One region of the Rothia sp. CCM 9418 genome, then DNA from elsewhere that is predicted to be linked to it. Evidence: riboswitches for the same ligand, from Rfam matches in the RefSeq annotation. Region 1 holds a riboswitch; the other holds the start of a gene.
What was found. A riboswitch is a leader RNA that binds a small molecule or an ion and turns the genes downstream of it on or off. The one in region 1 is predicted to bind S-adenosylmethionine.
Positions count from the first base shown of each region.

Region 2: another riboswitch for S-adenosylmethionine. It lies ahead of ACN083_RS07935 (LLM class flavin-dependent oxidoreductase); the one in region 1 lies ahead of metX (homoserine O-acetyltransferase MetX).

Region 1 covers NZ_JBLXXX010000004.1:194,183-210,319, forward strand. The annotation lists gene ACN083_RS06965 (acyl-CoA carboxylase subunit beta) at 1-493, opposite strand, end outside; gene ACN083_RS06970 (YciI family protein) at 686-970, opposite strand; gene ACN083_RS06975 (hypothetical protein) at 967-1,131, opposite strand; gene ACN083_RS06980 (biotin--[acetyl-CoA-carboxylase] ligase) at 1,370-2,308, shown strand; gene ACN083_RS06985 (PH domain-containing protein) at 2,409-2,870, shown strand; gene ACN083_RS06990 (adenylate/guanylate cyclase domain-containing protein) at 2,995-4,119, shown strand; gene ACN083_RS06995 (PP2C family protein-serine/threonine phosphatase) at 4,116-5,180, shown strand; gene ACN083_RS07000 (hypothetical protein) at 5,261-5,383, shown strand; gene ligA (NAD-dependent DNA ligase LigA) at 5,364-7,538, shown strand; gene ACN083_RS07010 (hypothetical protein) at 7,821-7,991, shown strand; gene ACN083_RS07015 (transglycosylase family protein) at 8,053-8,823, shown strand; gene gatC (Asp-tRNA(Asn)/Glu-tRNA(Gln) amidotransferase subunit GatC) at 9,019-9,315, shown strand; gene gatA (Asp-tRNA(Asn)/Glu-tRNA(Gln) amidotransferase subunit GatA) at 9,325-10,914, shown strand; gene gatB (Asp-tRNA(Asn)/Glu-tRNA(Gln) amidotransferase subunit GatB) at 10,914-12,419, shown strand; gene ACN083_RS07035 (S9 family peptidase) at 12,512-14,671, opposite strand; SAM riboswitch class IV at 14,840-14,959, shown strand; gene metX (homoserine O-acetyltransferase MetX) at 15,076-16,137, shown strand, end outside.
Region 2 covers NZ_JBLXXX010000005.1:85,653-101,789, reverse strand. The annotation lists gene ACN083_RS07965 (hypothetical protein) at 1-16, shown strand, start outside; gene ACN083_RS07960 (ABC transporter permease) at 81-1,241, opposite strand; gene ACN083_RS07955 (ABC transporter permease) at 1,238-2,770, opposite strand; gene ACN083_RS07950 (ABC transporter family substrate-binding protein) at 2,937-4,685, opposite strand; gene ACN083_RS07945 (phosphoglycerate dehydrogenase) at 5,144-6,103, opposite strand; gene cls (cardiolipin synthase) at 6,300-7,799, shown strand; gene ACN083_RS07935 (LLM class flavin-dependent oxidoreductase) at 7,879-9,375, opposite strand; SAM riboswitch class IV at 9,475-9,587, opposite strand; SAM riboswitch class I at 9,763-9,851, shown strand; gene ACN083_RS07930 (AMP-binding protein) at 9,845-11,965, shown strand; gene ACN083_RS07925 (trimeric intracellular cation channel family protein) at 12,267-13,040, shown strand; gene ACN083_RS07920 (glycerophosphodiester phosphodiesterase) at 13,152-14,780, opposite strand; gene ACN083_RS07915 (CoA-binding protein) at 15,506-16,009, opposite strand; gene ACN083_RS07910 (O-acetylhomoserine aminocarboxypropyltransferase/cysteine synthase family protein) at 16,009-16,137, opposite strand, start outside.

The DNA.
Region 1 (16,137 bases):
GGAAAATATCGGCAAACATCGCTAATGAAGCGACACCTTCTTGGATACGTGCTCCGCCACCATCGTTAATGCCAACCACTGGGCATCCGTTATCGAGGGCAAATTTTTGTACTTTAACAATTTTTTCGCCGTTAACCTGTGAAAGAGAACCTCCATATACGGTGAAGTCTTGCGAATATACTGCTACAAGACGACCGTCTACTGTTCCATAACCGCAGACGAGGCCATCACCTAATGGGCGTTTTTTCTCCATGCCGAAAGCTGTGCTGCGGTGTCGAGCAAAAGCATCAAACTCTACGAAAGACCCCTCATCGAGGAGCATGTCAATACGTTCTCTTGCAGTGTTTTTGCCCCGACTATGTTGACGATCTACTGCTTCTTGTCCAGAAGGCATATAGCTTTTTTCTCGACGATCATAGAAGTCTGCGAGCTTACCTGCAGTTGTACTCAAATCGTGTGTAGAAGATTCTTCTGCTGTGCTGTGGTGATTCATAGACACGGGACATCCTTGACTGTGGGCATTCACTAACGTCACCGTACTAAGGCACAGCTAGTTTGGTGAATAATATGATGCCCTCAACTATAGGATGTTTCTTGTGACGAAAATACCCGATAAGTACTTATCTCGTCACAAAAATAACAAATTATGTTGAGGGCGTCGTGCTATTTGTAATAGCTGGTCAGACTAGCAGCCTAAAGAACCTAAAACGGGGTTCCACTCGCGTACACAATAAGAGAGCACTGCTCCACCACGATACATCGGGTCTTGGCTGATATATTGATGAACCTCATCTGCAGAAGATGTGTTAAAGAGGAGCATAGCCCCTGGAGTTTCACCACCTACATAAGGGCCAGAAGCAATAATGATTCCTTGTTCAACAAGGGAACCTAAATACAGACGGTGCTCTGGCCGGTATTTTTCTTGTTCTTCTGCTGGAGCGTAGTTATAAGTGCAGATAAAGATACTCATTGGTTTTCTTTCTGTTTCCGGCTGGACGAGAGATTCATGTAGGCAACCCAGAGGAATACTGCAGAAAACGGGAAGTACCAAGGCTTTCCAAGAAAGCCAAGAATAATGCCTGTTACTGCGGTAATTATTGCCAATAGTGCAATAACTTGTTTGCTTGTCATGATAATTTTTCCTTTGCTAGAGTCAGGGGGTAACGCCCTCCCGCCCCTGACTAGATCGTTTATTCAGGAGCGGGAGGGTTTTACTTACCGGTTTCACTTATTCGCACGAACTGCACAATATGCGCAAAACTGTGGTCCACAATAGAGCCGAGAATTCTCATTTGCCTCTGTACTCTCCACCATAAAAGACTTTATATCATTCGCCAGCAGAAGACATCAGAAAATACGCTATGGAATAATGGCTTCAAAACCTCATTCGTATGAGGCTCAACAACTTCAAGAGAGAACACCACCCATGAGCGTACCGATACAAACCCTCGATAACTACCTCAAATACGAGGTAAGCCGTACCCCATCTAACGCTCCATACCACCAATACCGACAAGTTCTCCTCCTCGATACCGTTCCCTCAACCAACCTCTACGCTCATGAACTCTTAACATCGGCGGATTCCTTACAAAACCGGCGATGGGGCGAACTTTCCGTGATCGCAACAACACAACAAACGCATGGAAAAGGCCGACTCAATAGAGAATGGGTTGCCCCTGAAGGTAGCTCTCTTTGCGCATCATTGATGATTCGTCCACACGCTAACCCCGCTCACCGTATCGCACCCGAACAATACCACTGGTTCACCGTACTCCTCGCTCTGGCTGCAATTGACACACTCAACTTTTGGGGCATTGAAGCTCACCTCAAATGGCCTAATGACGTGCTCATTGGCGACAAAAAGTGTTGCGGAATACTAGCTCAAATCGCGGTAGAATCTGCTGAAAATCTTTCAGCAATAGTTGGTATCGGAATGAACATTAACCTTGAACCAGAAGATTTCCCTGTTCCAACAGCAACTTCTGTTCTTGCTGCAACCCAGACACCGCGAAGTCTTGACGAAGGACTCGAGAAACTCTGCGAAAACTTTGCTCAACGATATGAAGATTTTGCTCGTGTCAACGGCGTCCCCTCTGCCTTACAACGACACGGAATTAGCCTCATGGATAGCGTCCGAACCAAAATGTCTACACTCGGTCAACGAGTTGCCATAGAGCTACCCGACGGGCAGAAAATACATGGTGTCGCAGAAGATATTAACGAAGATGGGGAAATCATCATCACAACAGACTCCGGAGCATCCCAAAGCTATGCAGTCGGCGACGTGATTCATCTGCGTCGAGCATAGAAAGACTATCTTTTTTAATATTGCTGAGACAAGAGACCGTTCATTGCCGTAAGATAAGTGAGCTATGAGACTACGAGGAAATCTTCTAGAGGGAGAATCGGTGCGAGTTGCAACCAGAATGCATCGGTATTGCCTGCTACCTCCAATGTTGTATTTTCTGCTCAGCGTATTCTGCGTCAACTTTGCCTCTGCTATAAGTACAGCTAGCTTCATCTGGTCGTTCCTCGGATATCTGTTAACAGCCGTGTTTTTGTATCAGATGTTTAAACGTCTCAACCGGTATTTTTCAACCCAATACTTCATCACAACCCACCGGCTCATTATCCAGCGCGGGTGGAGAAATAATCGTTCTGTTTCGATTGGCTTCACGAACATTATTAGCTGCGCTGTTCAAGGAGCGTGGCTTGGATCTACAAAAATTGGAAAGCTGATGGTTCACACCCCAAGAGGTTCTCTTGTGCTGCAGCGTGTTCCCCGTCCTCAAGCATTTTCGGAGCAACTGAATCAAGCGTGTCAAGAATTTAACGCTTATAACAATGACGGTTTAGCGCCATATATATAGTTCCACATCGTAAGATGGTGAACAGTTTTTCGTCATTCTTCGTATTACTCTCCACAAGTAGAGTATTGTAAATCACAGAGTAAGTTTTTATTGTCTCAACGAGAGCATGAGAAAGGATAGTCCCGTGGAAAAACCGGCACCTGGATCAGACGATAATCTTCATCCAGGGCCTCTGGAAGAAGAATTCGAATATTCAAATAACCGCGTACAAAGCAACGTCTATCGCACTAAAGAAGACCGTGAAGCGGTAAAAGCCCTCGAAAAATTTCTCCTCGGCACACAGCGAAACCTCACGAGTAAAGAAGTCATAGAACAGGCTGGGTCAACACCTCTATTAGCAAGCAAAATTTGGCACGCACTGGGAATACCAGATATTTCCGAAAACGAAATATACTTCACTGGAGCAGACGCCGAAGGCCTCAAAAAAGTTGTTGAACTAACCGACAAACACGGTTTAGACCTCGAAACAACAGTGTCAATCGCCCGCTCCATGGGGCAATTGACAGATCGAATCGTTGCGTGGCAAATCGAAGAAATCGTCGATGACATTTCAAAACAACAAGGTCTTAGCGATGGTAAAGCACGTCAAGAGCTTCTGAAAGTACTACCAGAACTCATCACAACGTTACAAGAGATACTCTCCTACACTTACCGCAGACAATACAACGCTGGAGTGCTACGACTAGCACTGCGTAACGAAGAAGGAATCTCCGAGAACCGTGTTGATTTGCCTCTACTGCGCGGTATTGGTTTTATCGATTTAGTCTCTTATACGACCCTCTCATGTCAGATGAATGAGAAAACACTCGGTAAACTCGTCAAAACTTTTGAGCAACGTTGCGCAGAAATTATAGCGGTTGGTGGTGGACGAATCATCAAAACTGTTGGGGATGAAGTTCTCTTCCTGACAGAAACACCAGATGCTGCCGCACGTATTTCATTAGCCTTATCTAAAGCAATTGAAGAACATCCAGACCTCCCGCACACTCGCGTTGCGTTCGTGTGGGGACGTATCCTTCCCAAGCTAGGAGACGTCTACGGGCCTACTGTAAATCTCGCTGCACGCTTAGTAGGTGTCGCAGATGCTGGTATGGTACTTACCAATGACGATACTGCCCAAACATTAAAAGATGATGGACGTTTCCGCTTCACACCACAGCCAAAGCGCAGCGTTCGAGGCTTCGGAGACATAACGCCTATAGCTGTTGAATCAGCTACCGGCAACGAATTGGAGATCGACGTAGAATGACCGCACAAAAACTAACAACTTTCTCTGGAAGCGCCACCGACGTTGGTGCTTACCGAGACAATAACGAAGACTCATTCTCTGTAGTTGGCACATTGCACATCGTTGCAGACGGGATGGGCGGGCACGAAGCCGGTGAACATGCAAGCCGACTTTGCGCACGGACCATCGCCTATAACCACTTATTCTCTCGCCCCTGCGGTATGACAGATGCTGAGCAAGAGAACTACGCGCGAGAACTTGCCGCAGAAGACAACGCCTCCACCGATAGCAATCAGGGGCTTCTCGGGCGACGTCGTAAAAAGACCACAGCCTTAAACCGGCAAATCATGAGGACTCTTGAACATATCCGTTCCATTATTGGTGAGTCAGACGAACGTATCAAAGAGATGTTCTCTCAGCGTGCTGGTACAACCGTAACCGGTGCTTGGCTGACGAACATTGGCGACCAGTACATGTGGTTCATCTTCAACGTAGGTGATTCTCGTACCTATCGTCTCGTACGTGAAGAAGACGTCGAAACAGACGCACATAACATGTCTTTCTCTGCAGGAAGCGTTGAAGGGCTCACCCTAGAACAAATCACCGTAGACCACTCTGAAGTGCAATACCTTGTAGATACCGGACAAATTACTGCGATGGAAGCGCTTACACACCCTCGTCGAAACGTTATTACACGTGCGCTGGGAACTGGAAACTACTGGGAACCAGATTTTTGGGTGATTCCCGCTCATGAAGGAGACCGTTTGATGCTCTGTTCAGACGGCTTATCTGGCGAGTTGTCTCATGATTATATGGCGAGAGTATTAGCAACTGTCGAACATCCTCAAGATGCCGCAGAAGTGCTTCAAACGGCGGCGCTACGGGCTGGCGGTCGAGACAATATTACCGTTGTTGTTGCCGATGTCGTGACGGAAAAAACAGCTCAGGAAAGAGCTGAGCATCTCAAGGCGCTTACCTCAACAGAACAGCACCATATTGTGAGCTCTGCAGAAGAATATCAATCTCAATCTACGACAGTGGCGGAACAAGAGTCCTATCACGATGAGAGAGAATTGCGCTAAAGTAATTCTTGAGGATATTTCGGGTTAACCCCCAGAGGAAAGTCCCTAACTACTGATTAAATGTAGTTAGGGGCTTTTCTATGAACGAAATACTCTTAAGCCACCCCTCAACAGACGAAACCATATACGTTGGTCAATGCGAATACTGGCGTAACACAGCGCCTGTGAACCTTGGAGAAGAAGATGGACTCTACCTCAACTGAACAATCTAGTGAACCAATAACAGCTGAGCTACAAGAGCACTATATTGCTTTGATGGAGAGAATCCGTCAGGCTCAAAAAAAGTATTTTGTAGACGACGAACCAATTCTCTCTGACAAAGAATATGATGAGCTTTTTGTTGAGCTTGAAAAACTTGAAGCCTTGTATCCTCAGCTGATTTCTCAAGATTCACCAACCCAGCAGGTTGGGGCAGAACCATCTTCTATCTTCGCTCCAGTTGTTCATATCAGTCGCATGTATTCGCTTGAAGATGTCTTTTCTATCCCTGAACTAGAACAGTGGCTTAGCAAAACTGAACAGAACGCGCACCTTAGTGGGCTATCCTCTGTTCGTTGGCTAACAGAATTAAAAATTGATGGTCTAGCAGTTAACCTGTTGTATCGTCATGGGGAACTTGTACGGGCAGCTACCCGTGGTGATGGAACAACGGGGGAGGACGTTACTCATAACGTTCTTACTATTGGGACTATCCCTCGTAAACTTTCCGGTGAAGGACACCCCGAAGAAGTTGAAATTCGCGGAGAGATTTTTATTTCTTCTCAAGATTTTCTGGCTCTTAACGAACAGATGATTGCTCAAGGTAAAGCACCTTTTGCAAACCCCCGCAATGCGGCTGCTGGATCGTTACGTCAAAAAGATGCGAAAGTGACTGCTCGCCGTCCTCTATCAATGTATGTGCATGGTATTGGTACGCATCAAGGGCTTTCAGTAGATTCTCAGTACGAGACATATGCTCTTCTTGAGCAATGGGGGCTTCCGGTGAGTCCCTATACTGAGCTGTTCTCCGATACTCAGCAAATTCTTGAATTCATTGAACGCTATGGTCAGCAACGTCATTCTCTTGCGCATGAGATTGATGGAATCGTTGTCAAAATTAATGATTTTTCGACACAAGAACGCTTAGGCTACACTTCTCGTGTTCCTCGTTGGGCCGTTGCTTATAAATATCCGCCTGAAGAAGTTCATACAAAGCTTCTTGATATTCGTGTTGATGTAGGGCGTACCGGACGTGTGACTCCTTATGGTGTTATGGAGCCAGTAAAAGTGGCTGGTTCGACGGTTGAACGTGCAACGTTACATAACCAAGACGTTGTTAAGGCTAAAGGTGTTCTAATTGGTGATACCGTTGTGCTGCGTAAAGCTGGAGATGTTATTCCAGAAATTGTGGGGCCTGTGATTGCTTTGCGCGATGGTAGCGAGAAGGCTTTTGAGATGCCTCGGAAATGCCCTTCTTGCGGTGAGCCGTTAGCGCCTGCTAAAGAGGGTGATGTTGATATTCGTTGTGTTAATGCTCGCTCTTGCCCTGCTCAGCTGACAGAACGCGTTTATCATGCTGGAAGTCGTGGTGCGTTTGATATTGAGGCATTGGGTTTTGAAGCGGCTAAAGCGTTGACTGCTCCTGCTGAGCCTGATGTTGCTCCTCTTGTTTCTGAAGCGTTTTTATTTGATCTTCGCGCAGAAGATCTTGCCGATGTGAAAATACGACGTGAGAAGAAAAAGCGTGGGGTTCTTAGCGGAGAGTATGAGCTTGTCCCATATTTTTATACGCGTGGTACAGCGAAGAAACCTTCTGTCGTTAACGCAAATACAAAGAAGCTTTTTAAAGAGTTAGAGAAAGCAAAAGAACAGCCGTTATGGAGAGTTCTTGTTGCGTTGTCAATTCGTCATGTAGGTCCTACGGCAGCACGTGCTCTTGCTGCTGAGTTTGGTTCTATGGAAGCTATTGAAAATGCCTCTGAAGAGCGTTTAGCGGTTATTGATGGGGTGGGTGCAGTGATGGCTCACTCTATTAAAGAATGGTTTGCGGTGGATTGGCATCGTGAAATTATTGAGCGGTGGGCTGCTGCTGGAGTGCGTATGGCTGATGAACAAGACGAGACTTTTCCTCAAACATTAGCTGGTCTGTCTCTTGTCGTGACGGGCACGCTAAAAGATTTTTCGCGTGATTCTGCTAAGGAAGCGATTATTGCTCGTGGTGGTAAAGCTGCAAGTTCTGTATCGAAAAAGACTCATTATGTTATTGCCGGTGACGCTGCCGGTTCTAAGTTGGATAAGGCGGAGTCTTTGGGTGTTCCGGTAGTAGATGAAGATGGCTTTAAAATGCTCCTTGAGGAGGGGCCGACCGTCTTAGAATAGGAACTTTTACCGTTGGGGTAACAAAATATCTTAGTTTTTCGTAGAGTGTCGTAAAGAAAATTAAAAATTTTTTTCGTGATTTTTGCACGGGGAAATGTTGCGATTTGATAACGAAAATAACGAAATGGTAAAGATGACCTTCACTGTTGTCCTTCCCTGAAATACGCGGATTTTTAGGAATAATCATTCTTATTTAAACAAAATGTAAGAGATTGTTGTTGCCTCAATAAAAAGTAGACTGATGAATGGTGTGAGAACACGATGACCCATCAATGAGGTTGTATGAACCCAAATCGTTACGTTATCGTTATCCATGAACGCAATCCCGTACCTACGGGAAAATACATTTCAGGGCTGGAAGAAGCCTTGAACTATATGCTGGGTTTTGCCGCACACCTGAGTCCGTCTACAGGGCAAAACCTCAATAGATACCCAATAAGCATCTACGGGTAGACGGCAACGCATTGAAGCCAAGGGATTGGTGGAGCGTTAGGTGGCCTACACTTGGAGCATTGTGAAAAAGACTTCCATTCGCCAAAACGTAACACGTTCCGCAGCTGCACTAGCAGTAAGCGGTGTCGCCGCAGCATCTTTTGCAGTAGCACCTGCACAAGCAGCTCCTCTCCAAGCATGGGAAGCGCTATCTCAGTGTGAGTCCGGTGGCAACTGGTCTATCAACACCGGCAACGGCTTCTACGGTGGCCTACAGTTCACCCAGTCTTCCTGGAATGCTGCCGGCGGTAGCGGGTCTCCCCAGTACGCTTCTAAAGCAGAGCAGATTCGCGTTGCTGAAAACCTCCTTCAGATGCAAGGATGGGGCGCATGGCCTGCATGTGCAGCTAAGCTCAACCTTTACGCATACGGAACTGCCGGCGCACCTGCTGCTGTAGCTCCAGCTCCTGCACCAGCACCAGCTGTTGTTGAAGCACCTGCTCCAGCACCAGCACCCGTAGCAGCACCTGCACCAGCACCCGTTGCTCCTCAGTCTGAAGCAGTTGTTGAATACACCGCTCCAGCTCCTGCACCAGCACCAGCTGTTGTTGAAGCACCAGCACCAGCACCAGCACCCGTAGTAGCACCTGCACCCGTTGTAGAGTCCACTCCTGCTCCTGCACCTGTAGCAACCGCTGGCACCTACACCGTTAAGCCTGGTGATACCCTCTCCGGTATCGCATACCAGCTAGGTCTTCCTTCCTACCAGGTAATTGCTGACGCAAACAAAGACATCATTGCTAACGTAGACCTCATCTACCCAGGTCAGGTTTTCGTTATCCCAGCTCTCTAATATCGAGATAATCTCCATTAGGTAGCATAAAGACTTCGCTTTCTTCCTCAACTCATTGAGGAAGAAAGCGAAGTCTTTTCTTTAACCTCACTGAGTTCTTTGAGAGAACCTGCCACATATCCTCAAGAGAACTGCCTAAAGTGAGTCCAGAGAGATAAACTAGAAAAGAAAACTTTTGTCCACTACGGAGAATCTATGTCTGACATCACCCGTGAGACAGTTGCGCACCTAGCGGAACTGGCACACATCGAAATGACGGATACCGAACTAGAAGCAATGGCACAGGAACTCGGCGTCATCGTCGAATCCGTCAAATCTGTTTCTGAAGCAGTATCCGACGATATTCCAGCAACATCACACCCCATCCCACTACAAAACGTCTTCCGAGAAGACGTGGTAGAAGAAACCCTCAGCGCAGAAGAAGCGCTCTCCGGGGCGCCTGATGCAGAAGACGGAAAATTCAAAGTCCCAGCAATTCTCGATGAGGACTAAGGAAAAACTATGAACGAACTCATTAAACTCTCTGCTGCAGAACTCGTCGAAAAACTTAAGTCTCGCGAAATCTCTTCAGTAGAAATCACCCAAGCACACCTAGACCGTATCAAAGCAACCGACGGGCAAGCCCTCGATAGCAACGACCGTTCCGCAGGAAAAGACGGACTCAACGCCTTCCTCCACACCAACGAAGAAGAAGCACTAGCAACCGCTCAAAGCGTTGACAAAGCCCGCGCAGCCGGCGAAGAACTCCCCGAACTAGCAGGCGTTCCCATCGCTATCAAAGACCTCATTGTCACCAAAGGACAACCCACCACCGCAGCATCTCGCATGCTCGAAGGTTGGATGAGCCCCTATGACGGTACCGTCACCCAAAAAGTTCGCCAAGCACGTATGCCCATCCTCGGCAAAACCAACCTTGACGAATTTGCAATGGGATCATCCACCGAACACTCCGCTTTCGGCGTCACCCGCAACCCATGGGCACTAGACCGTATCCCAGGCGGCTCCGGTGGTGGCTCCGCAACAGCAGTGGGTGCTTTCCAAGCACCTCTGGCATTAGGAACCGATACTGGAGGTTCCATCCGACAGCCCGCTGCCGTCACCGGAACCGTTGGCGTTAAACCAACCTACGGTTCTATCTCACGCTACGGTGTTATCGCTATGGCATCCTCCCTAGACCAAGTAGGTCCTTGCTCCCGCACCGTTCTTGACGCAGCATTACTTCACGAAGCCGTCGCAGGATACGACCGCCACGACTCAACTTCTTTGAACGAGCCGGTTGGCCCCTACTCTGAACAAGCACGGGAAGGCGCCCGAGAAGGAAGCCTAGCCGGAATCCGTATTGGCGTCATCAAAGAGCTCACTGGTGAAGGCTTCCAAAACGGTGTTACTGCGCGCTTTAACGAGTCACTAGAATTACTTAAAGAAGCTGGCGCCCATATTATTGAGGTCTCTTTGCCATCGGTCAAAGAGGCTCTTGGCGCGTACTACCTCATCATGTCTTCTGAGGTTTCCTCAAACCTCGCCAAATATGACGGCGTACGTTACGGGCTTCGTGTACTACCAGAAGACGGCCCACTGACCATCGAACGTGTCATGGCAGCAACCCGTGCCGCAGGATTCGGCGCAGAAGCAAAACGCCGTATCATTCTCGGAACATACGCCCTCTCTGCAGGCTACTACGACGCCTACTACGGTTCAGCTCAAAAAGTTCGCACCCTCATCCAACGCGACTACGCTGCAGCCTTTGAACAATGCGATGTCCTCGTCTCACCAACAGCACCTACCACCGCATACAAACTCGGTGAAAAAACTGACGGTGACCCCATGGCAATGTACCTAGGCGATATCGCAACTGTACCTACCAACCTTGCGGGTGTCCCATCACTATCTCTACCCGCTGGACTTGCTGACGAAGACGGCATGCCCGTAGGTATCCAATTCACCGCCCCAGCACACGAAGACGCACGTCTTTACCGTGTTGGTGCAGGGCTCGAAACCCTCTTGAACAACACCTGGGGCGCCCCACTATGGACACAGATGCCCGACACCGAATCACTGATTCGCGATTTTAACTTTGGGGGAGCGAAATAATGTCTGAAGAAACCCTAAGCTTCGAAGAAGCAATCGAAAAATACGACCCAGTATTAGGCTTTGAAGTTCACGTAGAACTCAACACCAAAACAAAAATGTTTGATGCTGCGCCCAACGAATTTGGCGATACACCAAACACCAACGTCACCCCCGTATCCCTCGGGCTACCTGGTGTGCTTCCCGTCGTCAACGGAAAAGCTGTAGAATCTGCCATCAAATTGGGTCTTGCACTAGGCTGCGAGATTGCACCAATTTCGCATTTTGCGCGTAAAAACTATTTTTACCCAGATACCCCTAAAAACTTCCAAACCTCACAATACGATGAGCCTATCGCCGCGAATGGCTCTCTCGATGTTGAACTTGAAGACGGAACAATCTTCACCATCGACATCGAACGTGCCCACATGGAAGAAGACGCCGGAAAACTCACCCACAAAGGCGGCGCAGATGGCCGTATTCAAGGTGCAGACTTCTCCCTCGTAGACTACAACCGAGCAGGCGTGCCACTCATCGAGATTGTGACTCGTCCTATTGTTGGTGCAGGAGAGCGAGCACCAGAACTAGCACGAGCCTACGTGGCAGCTATCCGCGAAATCGTCAAAAACTTAGGAATTTCCGATGCGCGTATGGAACGTGGAAACGTCCGCTGTGACGCAAACGTTTCCCTCATGCCTAAAGGAACCACCACCTTTGGAACTCGCTCTGAAACAAAGAACGTCAACTCCTTACGCTCTGTAGAACGTGCTGTTCGATATGAGATTCAACGACATGCAGCTGTTCTAGAATCTGGACAAAAAGTCGTTCAAGAAACCCGTCACTGGCACGAAGACACCCGTGAAACCTCACCGGGGCGTCCCAAATCAGACGCTGACGACTACCGGTACTTCCCAGAGCCAGACCTCGTGCCCGTGGTTACCGATAGCGAATGGATTGAACGTCTACGGGCAGAACTGCCAGAACCCCCTGCAGAACGCCGTCGCCGTCTCAAAGCAGAATGGGGATACTCTGATGAAGAGTTCCGTGACGTTGTCAACGCTGGGGCAATGGACGCAATTGAAGAGACCGTCGCTGCAGGCGCTAGCCCAACGGTAGCGCGTAAATGGTGGATGGGAGAAATCTCTCGCCTCGCAAAAGTTCGTGAAACCGAACTGCTCGAGCTTGGTGTGAGCGCACGAATCGTTGTGGAACTTAACCACCTCATTGAGAGCAAAAAAATCAACGATAAAATTGCTCGTCAAGTTCTCGAATTCGTCCTTGACGGTGAAGGAACACCCAGCGAAATCGTTGAAAAACGCTCTCTAGCAGTTGTTTCTGACGACGGTGCACTCAGCGGCGCTATCGACGATGCCCTTGCTGCAATGCCTGACGTTGCGGAAAAGATTCGTGGTGGCAAAGTTCAAGCTGTCGGTGCAATCGTTGGTCAAGTGATGAAAGCGACCCGCGGACAAGCAGACGCCGGACGTGTACGAGAACTCATCCTCGAAAAACTTGGCGTAGAACTCTAAGCCTCTTACACCTGGCTGAACACAAAAGCGGTGGTGTTGCCTCCAACGAGGCAACATCACCGCTTTTGTTATATACCGAAAAACCAGAAATATTATTGGTCTAATAAGTAAGTCAGCGCAAAAGCATACTCCCACGCAATATCACGCCACGCAGTGTAACGGCCTGAACCGCCACCGTGCCCACCATCCATCTCAATTTTCAAGAGAGGAGTCACTGAGTCTGTAGAAATCATTTTACGTAGTTGAGCTACCCACTTCGCTGGCTCAACATATAACACACGAGTATCGTTAAAACTCGTCACTGCAACAATCGGTGGATACTTGACGTGACGGATATTCTCGTATGGAGAATAAGACTTCATATACTCGTATACTTCGGCATCCTCAATAGGGTTACCCCATTCCTCCCACTCCAAAGCAGACAACGGAAGATCTGGATCAAGAATAGTCGTCAATGCATCCACAAACGGAACACCTGCGATAGCAGCACAATACTTCTCGGGAGCAAGATTCAGAACCGCACCAATGAGCAAACCGCCAGCAGAAGCACCAGAAATAGCAATCTTCTTCTGATCAACCCACGGGCGTTGCCCTAAGAACTCCGTAACATCAACAAAATCAGTAAAAGTATTCTTTTTCTGAAGTTTCTTACCATCTTGATACCACTGGCGTCCCATCTCGCCACCACCACGAATATGCGCCACCACATAAATCACGCCACGATCTAGAATCGACAACCTCGCTATAGAGAAATAAGGATCTATCGACACCTCATAGGAACCATAACCATACTGGAACACAGGATGCTGCTGAGACAAATCAAGATCAGCACGATGAATAACAGAAATAGGAATCATCGCACCATCACGGGCAGGTGCCCACATGCGATACGCCTGATAATCCTCAGCATGATAATCGCCTAATACGGGGGTCTCGCGGCGAAGAATAAGCTCCTGAGTACGCGGAAAATAGTCATAGATTCGAGGGGGAGTCACCCACGACGTGTACGAAATACGAATGACCGGCGAATCAATAGAAACATGAGAAACACCAGTCGTATAAATTTCCTCCACAAAACCGGTCGGCTCACTAAAAACAACCCCCGCATTCGACTGCGAACGCAACAAGGCACGCAAACGGTCTAAATCGGCAAGGAAAACTCGTACCGTCGTATTCTCACGAGCCGTCACCACAAGATGAGTTGACGAAAAATCAAACCCCTCAATACGCACCTCAGAACGATGAGGCATAACTTTAAGCCATAACTGACGGTACTGCTCAAAAGGCTGAGACGTTGGATAAGGGGCAAGCACAATTTCTGAGTTAAGAGCGTCAGCATCATGCATGATGAGAACATAAGGCACACCATCAATACGAATAGGCTCAACACCGTATTGCACACGATGCTTCTTACCAATAACCAACAAAGGCTCAGCCGACATATCTTGAAGCGGAACTAAACGAACCTCCGAAAACTCAGAAGAAAATGACGTAATAACGATATGAGTCCGGTCAGCAGAAAGAGCGCTGCTAAGCCACATCGCATTGTCATGCTCGGTGAAAAGAACACAATCTTCTTCCCCCGCACCAATACGGTGAGCCCGTATCTCATATGGGCGCCATGACTCATCGACAAGAGAATAAATAAGGGTTGATGCATCAGGAGTCAAATATGCGCCACTAAAAATACCGGGCAAAGTCTCCTCTGAAAGAGTCAACGTCTCTAAATCTAAGAAATACTGGGTATAGCGTTCATCGCCAGAATCATCAACACCAAAGCTCAACAAAGAACCGTCTAACGAAGGCGAAAAAGACCCAAGAGAAAAGAACGGCAACTCTCGTGCAAACTCATTACAATCAAGAATGACCTGCTCTTGATCAAGAGGAACACCCGCCTGAACCTGCGGAGGAGAAAACATCTCCACCTCACCACCGTCTACCAAAGCAGGCACACGACAAAATACAGGGTACTGTTCACCCTCAACCGTCCGCGAAAAATACCACCAATCTCCATGGCGAGAAGGAACAGAAAGATCCGTCTCTAAGGTGCGCTCCTTAATCTCCTGAAAAATACTTTCACGAAGTGCTTGCTGTGACTGAGTGGACTGCTCTGTATAAGCATTTTCTGTATTGAGGTACTCCACCACCTCAGAATCGTCCTTAGCACGAAGCCACTCATAATGGTCAATAAACGTATCGCCATGATGAACACGTGAAGACTCCACACGCTTCGTAACAGGTGCTTGAGACATGAAATGTACCTCCGAAAAGAAAAATAGATAATGCGCCCTTAAAACAACGCGACATGAGAACTATTCTAAAGACAAAATATGACGAAACAAGACAAACTACCGCATTAGAACGTAAAGAAGAAGAAACGGCTCGACCCACAACAAACCACTCAGATACGATAACAACACGGTCAAGAGCGCTAATACCAAGACTCAGCTTATTAGCCGGCAACCCTCCACTCGCGGCGGGGTGCCACTGAGACAGACCCGGCACCAGAAAAACACTCTTAGACGGTGCAAGCGCGGGAGCAGTACGCACTACCTCCTCAACATAAGAGCCTGCACACCAAACAGGCAACACACCAGAGGAAACAACAGTGCAGATACAGCCCCAATCTACTACAACAATAGTTATTGGAGCATCTATGAGTACCCCAACAACACTCACTTACCAACACCACACAACCATCGAGACACTACCCCTAGAATCAGGGCACACACTACCTAACGCAACTATCGCCTACGAAACATGGGGAAACCTCAACAAACACAAAGACAACGCCGTGCTCATCTTGCACGCCTTAACAGGAGACACCCACGTCGCCCACAATGAGCACAACACTACTTCCGGCTGGTGGGAAGACCTCGTTGGAGCAGGAAAAACCATCGACACAAACACCTACTTTGTAGTAGCACCGAATATTCTCGGCGGCTGTAACGGAAGCACCGGAGCACACAGCACACACCCACACAAACAACCCCCACAACCATGGGGGTCATCCTTCCCAAAACTTACCGTACGAGACACCGTACACGCCGAAAAACATCTAGCAGAAGCACTCGGCATCACACAATGGGCACATGTTATAGGAGGATCCCTCGGAGGAGCACGAGCCTTAGAATGGGCCATCACCTACCCCGAAGACGTACGTCACTGCGCCGTTATCGCCTCCGGCGCATACACCACCGCAGAACAACTAGCCTGGGCACAAGCACAAAACCTTGCTATCCGCAGTGACCAACACTTCTACGGAGGCGACTACTACGATAAACAACCTCCCAGCCAAGGACTAGGGATAGCTCGACGCATCGCACATATCACCTACCGAACCTCAGAAGAACTCCACACCCGATTTGGGCGCACACAACAAACACAAAACAGTACACAATACAGCGTGGAATCATATATGGACTACCATGCACACAAACTTGTGCAACGTTTTGACGCAAATAGCTACCTCAGCATTAACGAAATACTCATGAGCCACGACATCACCCGAAATCGTGGAACATTACACCAAACACTGCAACGAAGCCAATGCACATGGACTATCGCCTATGTGCACAATGACAGACTCTTCTACCCAGAACAATCACGTGAATTAGCTAGGGCCTTACCCCAACCGGTACAAGCACAAGCTATCTACTCTCCAGCTGGACACGACGGATTCCTCCTAGAGACAAAACAACTACAAAAAATCCTAGAA
Region 2 (16,137 bases), on a different contig from region 1:
GCTGTTCACTCTGTAATTATCAATTCTCACGCCGTTGGTGGTTAGCTCAGGTGTTTTTATCTGAGCTAACCACGAGGCGTCTAGTTATCTCGTGTTTCTTTACGGATAACTTCTTGGTCGTGTTCACGGGTCTCGTCGTCTGAGAGAGGACCAGAACCTTGGAATCCGCCTGATTGCATTTGCAAGGATTCTCCAGCAATACCCAAACCGTTTTCAGCTGAGTGCGCTACACGCTCTTTAGCTTTGCGTGGATTGAATTTCTTTTGACGCGGGTCAAAGGCATCGCGTAGGCCGTCGCCAATGAAGTTGATGCACAAAGAAATTGCGAGAATAAACAAGCCGGGGAACCAGAAGAGCCATGGGCGGGTTGCAAAAGCAGTTTGGTTCTCGGAGATAAGGCTACCTAGGGACCAGTCAGGTGCTTTAACGCCGAAGCCCAAGAAGCTCAAAGCGGTTTCGGTCAGAATTGCTGAGGACATCAGCAAGGAGATGTTTACGGTAATAACGCCGACAGTGTTAGGCAGGATGTGTTTGAAGATAATACGAGTATCAGAAGCACCTGCTAGACGTGCAGCATCCACGAACTCACGTTCTCGCAAGGACAGAAACTCTGCACGGACAAGACGGGCAAGAGAGCTCCAGAAGAAGAAGCCGACAACCACGCCTAAGGCGATGATTGCGGTTCGTCCATTGAAGTGGGTTCCTGCAATTTTACCGAGCACTGCGCTGATGAGCAGAAGCGGAATGATAATGATGACGTCGGTAAAGCGCATGATAATGGCTTCAACCCAACCACGATAGTAACCGGCGAGTCCGCCAAGCACTACACCGATAACACCAGCAAGGATGCTAATAATCATCACAACAAGGAAGGTGTTTTGGATGCCACGCATCGTCATTGCGAAAAGGTCGCGGCCGGTGGCGTCCTGACCGAACCAATGTTCGGAGCTAGGAGCTGCACCATTGACGATAGGGTGCATGTCGGTGTATCCGGTATTCCACCATCCGGGGATTGGCCCGATTCCAAGTGAAGACCAAGAAAGGAGCAAGATGCCGATAATGATGATGAGTGAAACGACAGCGCCGGTGTTACCGAAGAAGCGTTTACGAACAATTTGTCCCTGAGTTTTTCCCAAGGTTTCGCGCTGGGTGATGTCGATGCTTGCCTCAACTTCGCGTAGTGCTGCAGTTTCGGTTGTCGGTTCTTTACCAGCATTAAAATCAACGTTTTTAGTTGTCATGCTTTCACCCTTACTCGCGGGTCGAGGATTGAGTAGACGAGGTCTGCAATGAGGTTGAAGACAAGCGCCATAATTGCGGTCACGATGAATACGCCCATGACGGGGTTAGGGTCGACTTGAGCAAGACCGTCAAGGAATAGTGTTCCCATACCTTTGAACGCGAAGATACGTTCGGTAATTGCTGCGCCACCGATGATAGAGCCGAAGTCCAAGGCAACGATGGTTGCTAGAGGAATGAGCGCATTCCGGAAAGCGTGCTTCATGACAACGCCACGTTCAGAAACACCTTTAGCACGTGCTGTGCGGATATAGTCTTGGTTCATGATTTCGAGCATGGATGCACGAGAGTAGCGAGAGTAGCTTGCTAACGAGATGAGCGTTAGTGCAACGGTCGGAAGCAAGATGTGCGTCATGGTATCGAGGTTAAGAATCCAGAAGTCACCGGTAAGGTTTGCGGTTGATGCATTTGCGGTGGGAATGGGGCGTCCACGGATACGGGAGTTACTGATGTAGTCCGGCCATGCTTGCATGAAGCGGTCTGTGAAGATTAACAGTGCCATGAGGAAGGCGGTTAGTCCGCCGACTCGCATATTTTGTCCGCGGTCGTATCCGCCAGCGACAAAGCCGAATCCGACACCGAGCAAGGTAAAGCACACGGCGATGATGAAGACCATCAAGAATGTTGCTTGGTTGAGAAGTGTCTGAAGCGGGAAGTAAACGATAAGTCCTAGTGCTACTGCTGCAATACCGCTATAGAGGGCACGGCGGTTTCTAATGCCGGAGACAAGAATTGTCATAACGTATGCGCAGAGTAGTCCAAGTACTGCTAGGAATGGAATGCCTAGTCCGGGGTGTAAGAACCAGTCGGTTACGGAGACGAAGAAAATAATGCCAAAAGTCAGTACGGCGCCGAAAAGACCGAGGCTGATTCGTGTTTTGGGTTTTCCGTAGGAAGCTGAGTACCAGAAGAGTCCGGCAACGAGAGAGATGAGCAGGTTACTCATCAAAGATACTTGCGGATTGGCGAGGAAGTCGTTGAAGCCAATCGCGAGGATTTCTTTGAGCAATACTGCAATCCAGAAAGATGGCAAGGAGAAGAACAGGAAGCTTGCAAAAGTGATGGTGTAGTCAAGCCCTGAGTACTGACGTAATGCTGAAACGATACCTAGGCTAATACCGATGAGAATTGCTAGAACGGTGGCAGCAAGAACCAAAATCAGTGTTTGGTAGATAGCGTTTGAGAGTAACTGTGTAACAGGCGTACCTGAGAGGTTTGTTCCAAAGTCGCATTGTCCGATAAGGCACTTGGATACGCCAGTAATCCATAGGACGTAACGAACGGGGATTGGTTTATCTAAGTTCAGCGCTTCAGTGCGCTGAGCGATAAGAAGGTCTTTATTAGGGCTATTGCTGGTACGTAGCTCTGCCAGAGGATCGCCAGACAGAGCAGTGAGTGTAAAGACTAGGAAGGAAGCGGCAAGTAGGATAAAGACCGCTGTTATTAGTCTCCTCACGGTATAGGTCAACATGATGATTTCCTGAAGGGGTGAGTCAATGTGGGGAGAGTTTTAAAAAAATAAATAAACGTACGGCGTGGATGCCCAAGAAGATGAGCATCCACGCCGCCGTTGGCGTATAGCACTCAGTGCTAAGCGCTATACAAAGAACGCTGCACCTAGATAAGATGAGCCGTTGTTACTTGATGTCCCAATCAGCTGCGTTCCAGGTAGCAGGGTACTGACCTGGCTTAGGCTCAATACCGGTGATGGACTTGTTGTAAGCAACGAGGCTTGGGCTCTGGAAGAGAGGTAGGCCGTAACCGTCCTTGAAGAGCTCACCATCAGCTTGGATAGTAACCTTTTCAATTTCGCCCTTATCAACAGTGCTCATAACCTTCTTAGCATCTTCGTCAACGGTTGCATTGGAGTAACCGGTGAAGTTAGATCCGCCGTCGGTTGCGAAAATCTGTCCGAGGGATTCGTGTCCGACGCCAGGGGAAACCCAACCGAAGATAGAAGCATCGTAGTAGCCTTCTTTACCCTTGGAAAGTTCGCTAGCCCACTGCTCAGAGCCGAGAGATTCAACCTTGAAGCCTGCCTTACCAGCTGCTTCTTTAATCATCTGGAAGGTATTTTCACGGTTGCTGTTCTTGTTGTTGTAAAGAATCTTCACGGTAGGTGTTGCACCATTGAGAAGTTCTTTAGCCTTAGCAATATTTGCTTCAGGGTCAGTAATGGGGTAATCGCTGGAGTTGTTCTGCTTCACAGCATCTTCATAGACCTTACCCTGTGATACAACGAATAGTTCAGAGTTGAGAACGACTGCATCTGGCTGCATCGGTTTGATGAGCTTGTCGACAACATCCTGACGAGGAATGGTGAGCAAGAATGCTTTACGAACGTTCTCATCTTTGAAGACCTCAGAGTGGAAGTTCAAATCGAGGTGATCGTAGGAAAGGTCTGGTGCAACGTGAGTTTCTGCGTTGTCCAAAGCCTTAGCCTGAGAAACAGTATCGATAGATGCCTGAGGATTAATGACGTCTACGTCGCCGTTCTTCAATGCCTGAATCTGAGCTGCCGCATCAGGAAGAATTTTAAGGGTAATTTCAGAAATCTTAGGCTTGTTAGGGCCTTGATACTTATCGTTAGCAACGAGAGTAACAGACTGGTTTTCGACAACAGCGTCAAGCTTGTATGGGCCGTTGCATACGATGAGGTCTTCGCTTGGCATGGTGGTGGTGTTGAAGCCGGTGTTCCATGCGTCTGCGATTTTACGTAGGTCTGCGTTTTCTTCGCCGGGCTTAGCGTTCTTGATAACCTCTACGAGCTTATCTTCGTCCATGCCTGCGAGCTTAGCTACGACGTGAGCGGGGGTAGCGATTAGGTCGTATGCAACCTCCCAGTCAGCAAACTTCTGTGGGTAGGTGAAGGTAATGGTCTTTCCGTTGTCAGAGAGAACGGGAACGCCAGCGTTGCCTAGACCAGCGGTGTCGCCAGCATAGGAGAAGTAGGTGAGGTCTTTTTCGGCGTCGTCGAAGTGTCCGGAAAGAACAGCCCATGCCAAGAGGAGGTCACCTTCACCGATTTCATTGCCGTCAGACCACTTCATGTCGTCTTTAACGGTGTACTTAACTTCCATGCCGTCGCCTTTATCGGATTCCTCGTAGGTTCCGAACCAGTCGTTATGTACAACCTCAAGCTTATTGTTGATGGAGTAGAAACCGGAGGTGGTCATGTTAGTAATCATGCCGTTGGTGTCGACGTTACCGTCAGCAGAATTGCTATTGAGGGAGCTGAAGGTGTTCACGATTGCCATTGAGACAGATTTTGAACCCTTATCCCCAGAAGATGAGCTTGCATTGTTTCCGGTGCTTGCACAAGAGGATAGTGCAAGAGCGGATACGGCTGCGAAGCCGATGATGGAGGATCTACGTGAAATGCGCATTCCTTCTCCTTTTTCAATATGAGATGTTGTGTGCGACTACCAGAGCTCATCGTAGATGAACGACAGGCAACCTAAGTGACTGGAAACACATGTAAGTTTCATTGTAAACAAAACTTAACCAGTTGTACATGAAGATACCCTAAAACGAATCTTTATTCATATGATGAGAAAAAGCTAAATAAAGGTAAAATTTTTATTACCAAACACAAGCAACCCTCTTTAATCCCAAATAATCAAATCAATAAATATCATTTGACTAGGTTTTATATGGGTTACATCAATAATTAGTTATTTTCTTCGTAAAAGATTTATGTTCTTTTTAAGTGCCGTTTAACACCCTCTCCAAGCCCAAAAAATAATATGGAATTAACATACAAACAGGCGTGGTGTACACATAGTGGACACTTAAAACACAGAAGCCGGCGAGAAAACACCCCGCCGGCTTCATACAGCAAGCCTTACATCTTATTACGATAATCAGCAGTTTCGCCACTAACCTCAGCACGCACAGCACAAAGATTATGCGCAATCAGCTCCTCAGGATTCACAGGACGTCCACCAGCCGAATGAGGAGTAATCACCAAATTCTTCGTACCCCATAGAGGAGAATCCGAAGGCAAAGGCTCTTGCTTCACCACATCAACCGCAGCACCAGCAATAGAACCACTCTCCAACGCCGCAATCAACGCATCCTCATCAACAGTGACACCGCGACCAACATTCACCACAAATGCGCGAGAAGGCAACAACTCCAAACGCTGTTCGTTCAACGCATTCTCCGTCTCAGCAGCAGCCGGAAGAATCATCACCAAAATATCAGTCTGAGGCAAGTACTGTTCAATATCATCAACAGCAATCACAGGGAAACCAGATCGTTCACCAGCAGAACGCGCCACACCCTGCACCTGAGCACCAAAGGCCTGAAATAAGCGGGCTGTGCTCTGACCGATAGATCCAAAACCCCAAATCAAAACACGAGCACCCAAAAGAGTTGTGACTTTATCCGCAGGATGAAGCTCCTGAGGACCACCTAACTCCCCCGCCCAACGAGAATTATCTTGCTCCTCAGAGAGTAACGGCAAGAAACGCACAAAATTTAATGTCAAAGCCAGCGCATGCTCAGCAACGGTCAAAGAATGCAAGCCAATACCAGAACAGATAACCGCTTCATCACGGAAACCAGCCGCACGAGCCTGATCAGGTCCAGCAAGAAGAGCCTGAACCAACTTCACCTGAGATAAATTCTTCGCTGCATCTTGCAACTGTTCATTAGTATTACCCCAGCTAATCATGACATCGGCATCATAGTGCTCTGCAGGTAAAAGCTCAGTAGGGTCATAAGAAACTAGCGTATCTTCTGCCTGAAGACCAAGCTTCTGAACGTCCAAAGGAATAATGGTAGGAGCAAGGATTTTCATATCAAATCTTCCATATCACGAGAAAATTAAACATGCCGTAAGGCACTCTTCTTAGATTATGTCTTAGAGCACACAGAATAAAAATATCAACACCCAAGTTACGACAAATACATCCACCCAACCAACACACATACCCCGAAGAAATATAAGAAAATACACTCTTCTAACCTGAAAAACTTTCTATAGAATAACTCTCGTGGACCCTCTTAACATCTTTGGACTAGCCCATCTACCTACGTGGTTAGCGTTAACACTCTTCATCCTCGATATCACCTTACGTATTATCGCAATCTGTTGGCTACCCTATAACCGCAAACCCGTGGTTGCTCTCGGCTGGCTCATGGCAATATTCCTCGTCCCATATATCGGGTTTGTTGCCTTCTTGCTCTTTGGATCTTCCCGACTACCACGACACCGAAGAATCCGACAACGCACCATCAACGACATGATGAAAGAGATACTCGCATCCAAAAATGCTGATGAAGAATCCCGTTCCGTCCTCGGAGCACATGGAGAACTCCCTGAACCAGCACGAGTAGCAGCGAACCTCAACTACAAGCTCGGAGCACTCCCCCTCGTCGGTGGCAACACTTTCACACTCATCAAAGATAACCACCAAGCTATCCGACAGATGACAGAAGAAATCAATCGGGCAGAACGATACGTACACTTCGAGTTTTATATTGCCGCCTACGACAACACCACCAAACCGCTATGGGATGCGCTTCTTGCAGCACACCAACGCGGAGTACTGGTCAAAATCATGATTGACCATTGGGGCTCTCGAAAATACCCCAATTGGAAAAAACTCTGCAAACTCCTTGACGACTCCGGAATCAATTGGCAACTCATGTTGCCCCTGAAACCATTCCAAGGTAAATGGCAACGACCAGACCTACGTAACCACCGCAAAATCGTCATTGTCGACGGACGCATCGCATTCTCCGGCTCACAAAACGCTATCGACCGTTCCTACAATCTACCTGCCAACCTCAAAAAAGGACTCGTCTGGCAAGACCTTACGTTCTCATGCACCGGCCCCGTTGTTGAAGAACTTAACGCCGTCTTCATCTCAGACTGGTACTCCGAAACACGAGAACTACCACTGAACGAAATCGAAACAGCTATTCCCCGTGTACACAGCGGAATGTTGGCACAAATTGTTCCATCGGGCCCCGGATTCGAAACGGAAAACAACCTACGCCTCATCAACTACCTCATTTACAATGCAGAACGACGCATCGTCGTCTGCTCCCCCTACTTCGTCCCAGAAGAAACACTCTTACAAGCACTCACCAATGCAGCACTATCAAAAATTGATGTCACCCTCATCGTCTGCGAAAAAGGAGACCAGTTCCTACCCAATATGGCTCAACGCTCCTACTACGAGAAACTTCTCCACGCCGGAGTCAACATCAAACAATATCCCGGGCCAACCGTATTGCACTCAAAATACATGTTTGTAGATGACCATCTCACCTTCATTGGATCATCAAACATGGATCCGCGCTCATTTGCGCTCAACCTCGAAGTATCCACCTTCATCGTCGATACAGGAATGGTTAAAGAGTTAGAAAGCATCTCTGAAGAATACATCTCTCAATGCAAAACCCTCCGATACGACGAATGGGTTGCCCGCCCCAACCGTATCAAGGTCGTAGAAAATATCTGTAGGCTCTGGTCATCGCTCCTTTAAAAGATTAGGGTTCTCTCTGATATACCCCCTACACCAAAGAGAACCCTAACATTGCGAATCATTACCAGAAGAAAAACTCTTATAAACGCTCTGCCTGATTCTGAGCCAAGCTCAAAAACTGACGGGCAGGAGTGTCAGCAGCATTAGGACCACCAGCAAAAGCGCCACGATATGCTGCCGCAGGATGACGCTCATTCACACGTGTATGCCCCACACCAAAAAGATTCTCACGTAATGTATTCCCCTCATACTCTGTGCGATACCGGCCACGCTTTTGAAGCTCAGGAACAACAAACTCCACAAAATCTTCAAAAGAGCCAGGAGATACATGGTAGGCAAGGTTGATACCATCTAAATCTCCCTCGTCAATCCAGCGCTCCAACTCATCGGCGACAGTCTGAGCAGAGCCAACAATTACATCACCCATACCACCGATAGCGCAATGACGAGCAATATCAGCACGAGTCCACTTCGTCGTCTGAGACTGCAAGGTAAAAGGTGTCAAAAAGGATTGAATGGATTCCGTCTTGACATACTCAAGAATCTCGTCCTCATCAAATGCTGAAAGATCAACACCAGACCAACCACCAATAATCCCTTGAGAAGACTCTACATCCACATATTTCAAATAATCCTGATACTTCTGCTGTGCTTTCTCGTCTGTCTCGTCAACTACCACCGAAAGCATGGCAAGAATCTTCACATCATCACGACGCCGACCGGCACGTTCAGCCTCATCACGGATACGAGAGGTCACATGCCTAGTCAAATCTGGACGTAACGCAGAAATGAAAATCGCCTCGGCATGTTTCCCCGAAAAAGCCTGACCGCGAGAAGACGCACCAGCCTGAAAAATAACGGGAGTACGCTGAACAGACGGCTCGGTCAAAGAAATTCCAGGAACTTGAAAATACTTGCCCTGATGCAAGATAGGATGAATTTTCTCAGGATCTGCGAAAATCCCGCGCTGACGGTCACGTAGCACCGCTCCGTCTTCCCAAGAGCCTTCCCACAACTTATAACAAACGTCGAGAAACTCGTCAGCAATTTCGTATCGTTCATCATGCTCAATCTGACCGGCAAGCCCCTGATTCTCTGCCGCAGATTGAAGATAAGAAGTCACCACGTTAAAACCAACACGACCACCCGTTAAATGATCTAACGTCGCATAAGAACGAGCCAAAGTATAAGGCTGGTTATACGTCACGGCAGCTGTCACTCCAAAACCAAGATGTTCCGTGACTGCTGCCATCGCCGAAATCTGTAAGAACGGGTCACCTACCGGTACCTGTGCACCATCACAAAGTACGGGTGCAACAGAATCCTTATATACGTCGTATACGCCCACCACATCAGCGATAAAGACCGCGTCAAAAAGCCCTTTTTCGCACACTTGAGCTAAATCTGTCCAATATTTAATGGTGTTATATTCATCGGCTCGCGAGCGCGGGTGACGCCATAAGCCGAAGCTTTGGTGGCTTGTTGTTGTCATATCAAACGCATTGACAACGATACGTTTTTTAGAAGAAGACGGTGTCGTAGTGGGTTGTTCTGTCGTGGCGGTATGAGTTGCCATAAGTTTTTTCCTTTGCGTTCTTAGAGGAGAGAGCCCTCCTCTATGAGGCGTGGCATGTCGAAAACCATATTTTTCGGTGTTGATATGCCCGACGCATAGGCGCCGTATTTGCCGTTGTGATTATTTTGAGCCGGATCTTCATCTGGGGCACCCCGCTACGGAAAGAGGGTTGCCGTCCAACGAGCCAGAGCTTGACGTTGGAACTCGTGATCGCTGGGTTTAGCTTATAAAAAGTTCTTCTTGGTACCCAAGAGCTTCAGTGTTTATTGCGGTGGGTGACGTTCGCTAAGGAATATGACTCTATGCAACGTCATGTGTTCATCTGCTGGCAATGGAAAGTAACGTCTAGATGAATGTGTACGGAAGGTATTACGGTAGAACTCGTCTAAACCATCCAGAGCGACTGAGAGACCTGGCTCTAAGACGTCGCAGCAACCTCGCTTATGCGGTGGTGCTAACGCCAGAAACGATGGGAGTATCGATGTCGTATTGTTCGTCTTTTTCTTATTCAGACCCTCGAAATCAGGTGCAGAATCCGGCAGATGTTTCAGATCAAGAACGTATTGATTTTTGGGCAAGGCAGGCGCGAGAACGTCTTAGTTGGGGGAAGCTATGGGATGAGGATAAAACGCATGAGTTTATTCCTCCTCGTTTAGTAGACGTTCGTGAAGATGGTGTTCAAGAATTTTCTGTTCCAACGATTAAGTGGTTTGAGGGTGGTCAGCTCAACGTTGCCTATAACTGTGTGGATAGGCATGTAGAGCAAGGTTTTGGCGACAAGGTTGCGCTTTTCTTTGAGGGTGAACCTGGTGATCGTGAAGCTATCACTTATGCTCAGTTGCAACGCCGTGTGGCTCAGGCGGCACATGGTTTAGAGCGTTTGGGTGTGGTTAAGGGTGATCGTGTTGTTGTTTATTTGCCGGTGATTCCTGAAACTATTATTTTTGCTCTTGCCTGTGCGCGTATTGGGGCGATTCATTCTCTTGTTTTTGGCGGTTTTTCGGCGGAGGCTTTGAAGTTTCGGGTAGAGGATACCGGTGCCAAGGTATTAATTACAACTGATGGTCAGAATCGTCGGGGTAAGGTTGTTCCGGTCAAGTCGATAGCGGATGAGGCGTGTTCGTCTGAGAATAATATTGAGCATGTGGTGGTGGTGAACCGTACCTCAGCTACCGAGCAGGAAAGACAGAGTGTTCCGTGGTGTTTGGGGCGAGATGTTTGGTATCACGATTTGATTGAGGGTGTTCCAGATACGCATGATTACCCATTGCATGATGCTGAAGATCCGTTATTTATTATTTATACGTCGGGGACAACGGGCCAGCCTAAGGGTCTTGTTCATACTATGGGCGGGTATTTGACGCAGACGGCGTATTCTCATGCGTTACTTTATGATTTATTACCCGATATTGTTGATGCTGATGGTGTGCTTCGTCCTGATGAGTTAGCTACTCGTAATAATCGGCAAAAAGTTGCGGATACTGTTCATTGGTGTACAGCCGATTTGGCGTGGGTGACAGCTCATACTTATGAGATATATGGGCCGTTGGTCAATGGCGTAAGTCAAGTAATTTTTGAAGGTACACCTGATACTCCTACTTTTGAACGGCATTTTGAAATGATTGAACGCTATGGTGTCACAAACTATTACACGGCGCCAACGTTGATTCGTTCGTTGATGGGGGCTTTCCCGCATGGCCCAGAGCCTGGAAAATATGATTTTTCGTCGGTTCGTCTTTTGGGTTCTGTGGGTGAGTCGATTAATCCACAAGCTTGGTATTGGTTACGTGAGCATATTGGTTCTGGTCGTGCTTCCTTTATTGATACGTGGTGGCAGTCTGAGACAGGTTCAACGATCTGTTCTCCTCGTCCGCATGATCCTCAGTTTGCGCCTGAGGGGACTTTTGAGCAGGGTACTCCAGGTATAGCTGTCAAACCAGGTTGTGCTACTCGTGCTATTCCGGGGGTTTCTGTGCGTGTTGTTGATGAGCACGGTGAGCCGGTTCAGACGGGAGCTCAAGGGTTCATTGTGGTTGATAAAGTGGGCCCGTCGATGGCTCGTACTGTGTGGAAAAATCCTCAGCGTTATCTTGATTCTTATTGGAGACATTATGGGGAGCGTGGCTGGTTTTTGGCTGGAGATGGCGCAAAGCAAGATGAGGACGGGGATATTTATATTCTGGGCAGGATTGATGATGTTATTAATATTTCGGGGCATCGTCTTTCGACGATTGAAATTGAGTCAGCTTTAGTACGTCATGAGGCTGTAGTTGAGGCTGGTGTTTGTCCTGTTGAGGATGAGTTGACGGGGCATCAAGCAGTAGCTTTTGTGACACTTAGTGATGAGGGTAAGGCGTTGTCTTCTTCTGAGCTACGTAAGGTGTTGGAGTTGCATATTCGTTCTGAGATTGGCCCTATTGCAAAGCCTAAAGATGTGGTGGCGGTTGCTGAGATTCCTAAGACTCGTTCAGGGAAGATTACTCGTCGTTTGTTGTCTCAGTTGTATGAGAGGAAACCTCTAGGAGATACGTCGTCTTTGCAAAATGATGAGGCGTTGCGGGATATCGCTCAGGTTTTGTCTTGCTCATGAGGGCAGGCAAAAATCATGGTTGTTTCAACAGTATCGAGATGCGAGTGTACTAATTCACTAACATCACATGATTATTTGCGTGGTTGGAGTCTTTCATCCTAAGAACCTCTATGCGAGATGCTCTCATCGAAGAATATCCTTACTATCCGCTTTAAAAACAATGTTCGTGAAAGGGCGGCTTACCGTGTGTGGTAAGCCGCCCTTTCGGACAATACTACCTGTACCGGTGGTCTGTACATGCTGTAGCATGTATCGGTATTTATTGAAGTCATTCTATCGATATGAAACGTCAGAAAGAGGCATGCGTATGCAGGTATGGGATCCAAGCGTGCTCTTTAGAGTGGTCGATGTAGCAGCAGTTGTTGCTAATGGTTTGCTCGGTGGCGCAGTTGCTCGCGCATTCCGCTTTGATGTTGTAGGTTTTATTCTCTTAGCGGTGCTCTCCGGTATGGGTGGAGGGCTAATCCGTGATGTTCTTCTTAACACTGGTTTACCCGTTGCATTGACTGATTCTGCGTATTGGGCGGGTGCTCTCATCTCAGCATTGTTAGCGTACTGTATTGATTTGGGGAGTCGTTGGGCTAACCGTGTTTTAGTTGTTGTGGATTTTCTGGGTATGGGTTGTTGGGCCGCTACAGGAACTATTAAATCTTTAGGTATTGGGCTTCATTGGCTTCCGGCTATTGCCCTTGGTGTGGTGACCGCGGTGGGCGGTGGCGTATTGCGAGATATGATGGTCAACCGTATTCCAGCTATCTTGGGAGGTAATTCTCTCTATGCGACAGTAGCGGTTGTTGGCGCGGCAGAGACTGCTCTATGTACGACACTTTTTTCTTCTCCTAATATTGGGATGGGCATATCCATTATTTCGTGTCTAGTTTTTGGGCTTCTTGCGCACACGAGGCGTTGGCAGTTGCCGGAGCCTGTTAAGCTTTCTGTTCCTCGACCACGTTTCAGACGTAAAAAACCTGAGACTCATACGATTGCTGGTGAAGGCTGGACGCCGGGGAATCCTCTTACCGAGAATTTAGAAGTTATTCCGATGAGCCAGGTCAAAAGAACATCACACAAGTAATGACATACCTGTTTTTAACGGTGATATATGCAGAACCCCGCAGCTAGTCTGCGGGGTTCTGCATAGGGTTGAGGTGTTGTGGATGGTAAGAGGTTTTAGCCGTCGATATCCCTAAATTTTGTAGGTGACGACGTTACTCAAAGCGAGAGCTCCGCCGTGTGCAGCATCTTGATAACGCCCAAAATGAACGTATGCTCCGCGATATGTCGTATCGGCGATGGGCGTAGAACGCGCCCCCGCAACATCAATAATGATGTTTGATGGTCGGACGATAATTTTGCCACGAATATCCTCACCTGCAACAAAAGGTGTGCGAGGGCGCAAGGTTACTAGTGGTGTTAGGTGCGCTGATCCAGCGTCAACACGTAGTAGCTGAACGACATCTCCTGAAACGTATGCACCGTTTTCATCGATGACGGATGCACCGGGGCGAATAGCTACGATGTATCCGCCGCCACGAGAGTTTGTGGTATCGAATTTTGCGGCGATACCAAAGGCTGAATCGTCTTCTCGCCCGAAGGCAAGATAACCGTATTGCCATGTTGTTTGAGGGAGGGCGTCTTTCCACTGCATCGTGAAGTTGATGACGTAACTATCAGCGGTGGATGTGCGGTGAGCTAATGGGCCTAGAAGGATAGAGTCGTCATAGGCTTGTTGATGGACGAGTTCACCGTTTTCCCAGCGGGGTAGGTTCACAACATCTTGTTGTCCAGCCGGTAGCATGCCGTGTAGTCGTCTGCCTTGTTCTAGGGCAAGGTTGGGGCTTGTTGTTCTTCCGCTGAGCCAGAAGGGGTCTGGCGACATGAATCCGCGAACACCTAGGGATGCAAAATGTTCTTGTACCCAACGACGGTGGGTTTCCCAGACGATAACGGGTTTTCCGAGATTGATAATTTGTGATATTTTTTCGTCGCTCATGGAGCTTTCAGTACGTCCAATGACGGTTTCGAAGAAGGGCACTCCCAGCATGTCGACGTTATCTGATGATGCTAATTGCGCAATGTCTTCGAAGGAATCGTGTGCGTCGAAGTAGCACCAGGTGGTGAATCCTGCTTCTTTTGCGTACCGAATGAAGCCGTTGTTGCCGTCGAATTCGCCTTTACCGTTGCGGAACATTTTAATGACGACTTGGTCTTGCATACCGCGGGCAGTTAGGAGTTCTAGCAGCTTGGGTTGACCGGCAGAGTCTTTAGCTTCAATGAAGAGAACAGCGGAGCCGCCTACGGATTGGTAGGGGCCGCCGGCTTCGGTTGCGAGGATGACGCCGAGGGCTTCTTCGAGGGTGGTGATGTGTACGAGGGGTGTGTTAGGTCCGAGGAAGTCTCTCATATCAATGAGAGGGCGTTTAACTTCGGCGAGGGTACTTGTGCTGACGTACCCTGTTTTTTCGGTGGTGGTGCGGCGTAGTGCGTTGTCGTGCATACAGACGAGTTCTCCGTCGGCGGTGGTACGCACTGATATTTCTACAGCTTGAGCGCCTTTGAGGATGGCTTGTTGATAGGCGTAGGCGCTGTGTTCAGGGTTGACGTCTCCTGCCCCACGGTGGGCTATGACGAATTGTTCTTGTGAGAGGAACTGTTCAACGAGTGTTGGTTGTGGTTGTTCTTCTGCGGTGTGGTTCTGTTCTTCTGCGTAGGCTGTTGTTGTGGCGGCGCTGAGTCCGAGTGTTGTGGTGGCTCCGGCTACCCAGCGGAGTGCGGTTCGACGGGATAAGCCATGAGAATGTTGTGGTATCGACATGGAGACTTTCTAAAATATGAGGTTATAGGGCCCTTGGGTATAAGGGTAATGTGGTCAGTTAGTTTTTACCAGATACGGTATCTGGAAAGATTATTCTCTCAGATAATGTTCTTGATGAGTTTTATCTCGTGATGTTTTTCTAGTTCAGGTTCTTCCCTGATTATGGCAAGGATTCTTTTGAGGAAAACACAGAGTTACTTATTTGATTCTCAAAACTTTTTTATTTTACCAATAGTTTTCAAAGAAAAATTTTCAGTTTTAGAGTTGATCATGAAAGCTGTCAAAACTGAAACCACGATAATACATCGTAGATACTTTAGACAACACTCTGCAAAAAAGTTTCACTATTTTAAAAATCTTTATTTTTGATCTGACCTGCGACGTCATTGATTTAAAGTTCAATTAATAATGATATTCGTCATCGTGTCGAGATACTCTAGAGAACAATTACCGTATAATCTCTAACGTCAAATATTTAAATATTTGCGGCCGCTTCTTGCGGTAATCATCTGTGGACATACCACGTATGAGAATCATTATAAGAATTATTCTCAGAGGTTTTCTTGGGGAAGAGAATCGGTAGTTCACATCTACGCAGGAAGGTGCTGACATACTTTGGGGAAGGTCATGTCAGCACCTTCCACCGCGTAAGAAACAACAAGCATAAAAGACTCATGCTCCTCAACGCAAGAAGGAACATGAGTCTTTTATGTATCTCAAGAAAACTATGCTGTTATTTGACGGCGTGAACTGACCACACCAGTATTAAAACCGGCAAGATGCAAACCCCCATGAAAACGGGCATGCTCAATTTTGATACACCGGTCCATCACGACATGCAATCCAGCCTGCTGGGCAATCTCGGCGGCTTCTTCATTCCACAAACCTAATTGCATCCACACGGTTTGAGCGCCGACCGCAATCGCTTCACGCACCACATCAGGAAGATCCTCATGGCGGCGAAAAATATCAACAATATCAGGAGCTTCAGGCAAATCCGCCAAAGTAGCATACACTTTCTGCCCTAACACCTGTTTCCCTTTCTGCGCTAACAGGGGGTTCACAAAAAAGAGCTGGTAATCGGCAGAAGAATTCAAATACGTTGCCACAAAATATGATGAGCGTGAAACTTTATCGCTCATACCGACAATAGCGACACTGCGACTACGACGAAGAATCCCTAAACGTTGCACAGCAGATGGTGCTTCCCACGTACGCTTCGTAGACATTAACGCACCTCCTGAGCAGAATTACCCTGTGATAATGATTCTTGGGTTCGCAGAATCTTTGCCCCATAATGGTCTTTACCCGTTGCGGCACTCAGCGCCTGATCTAAGTCCCATACAATGTCATCAAG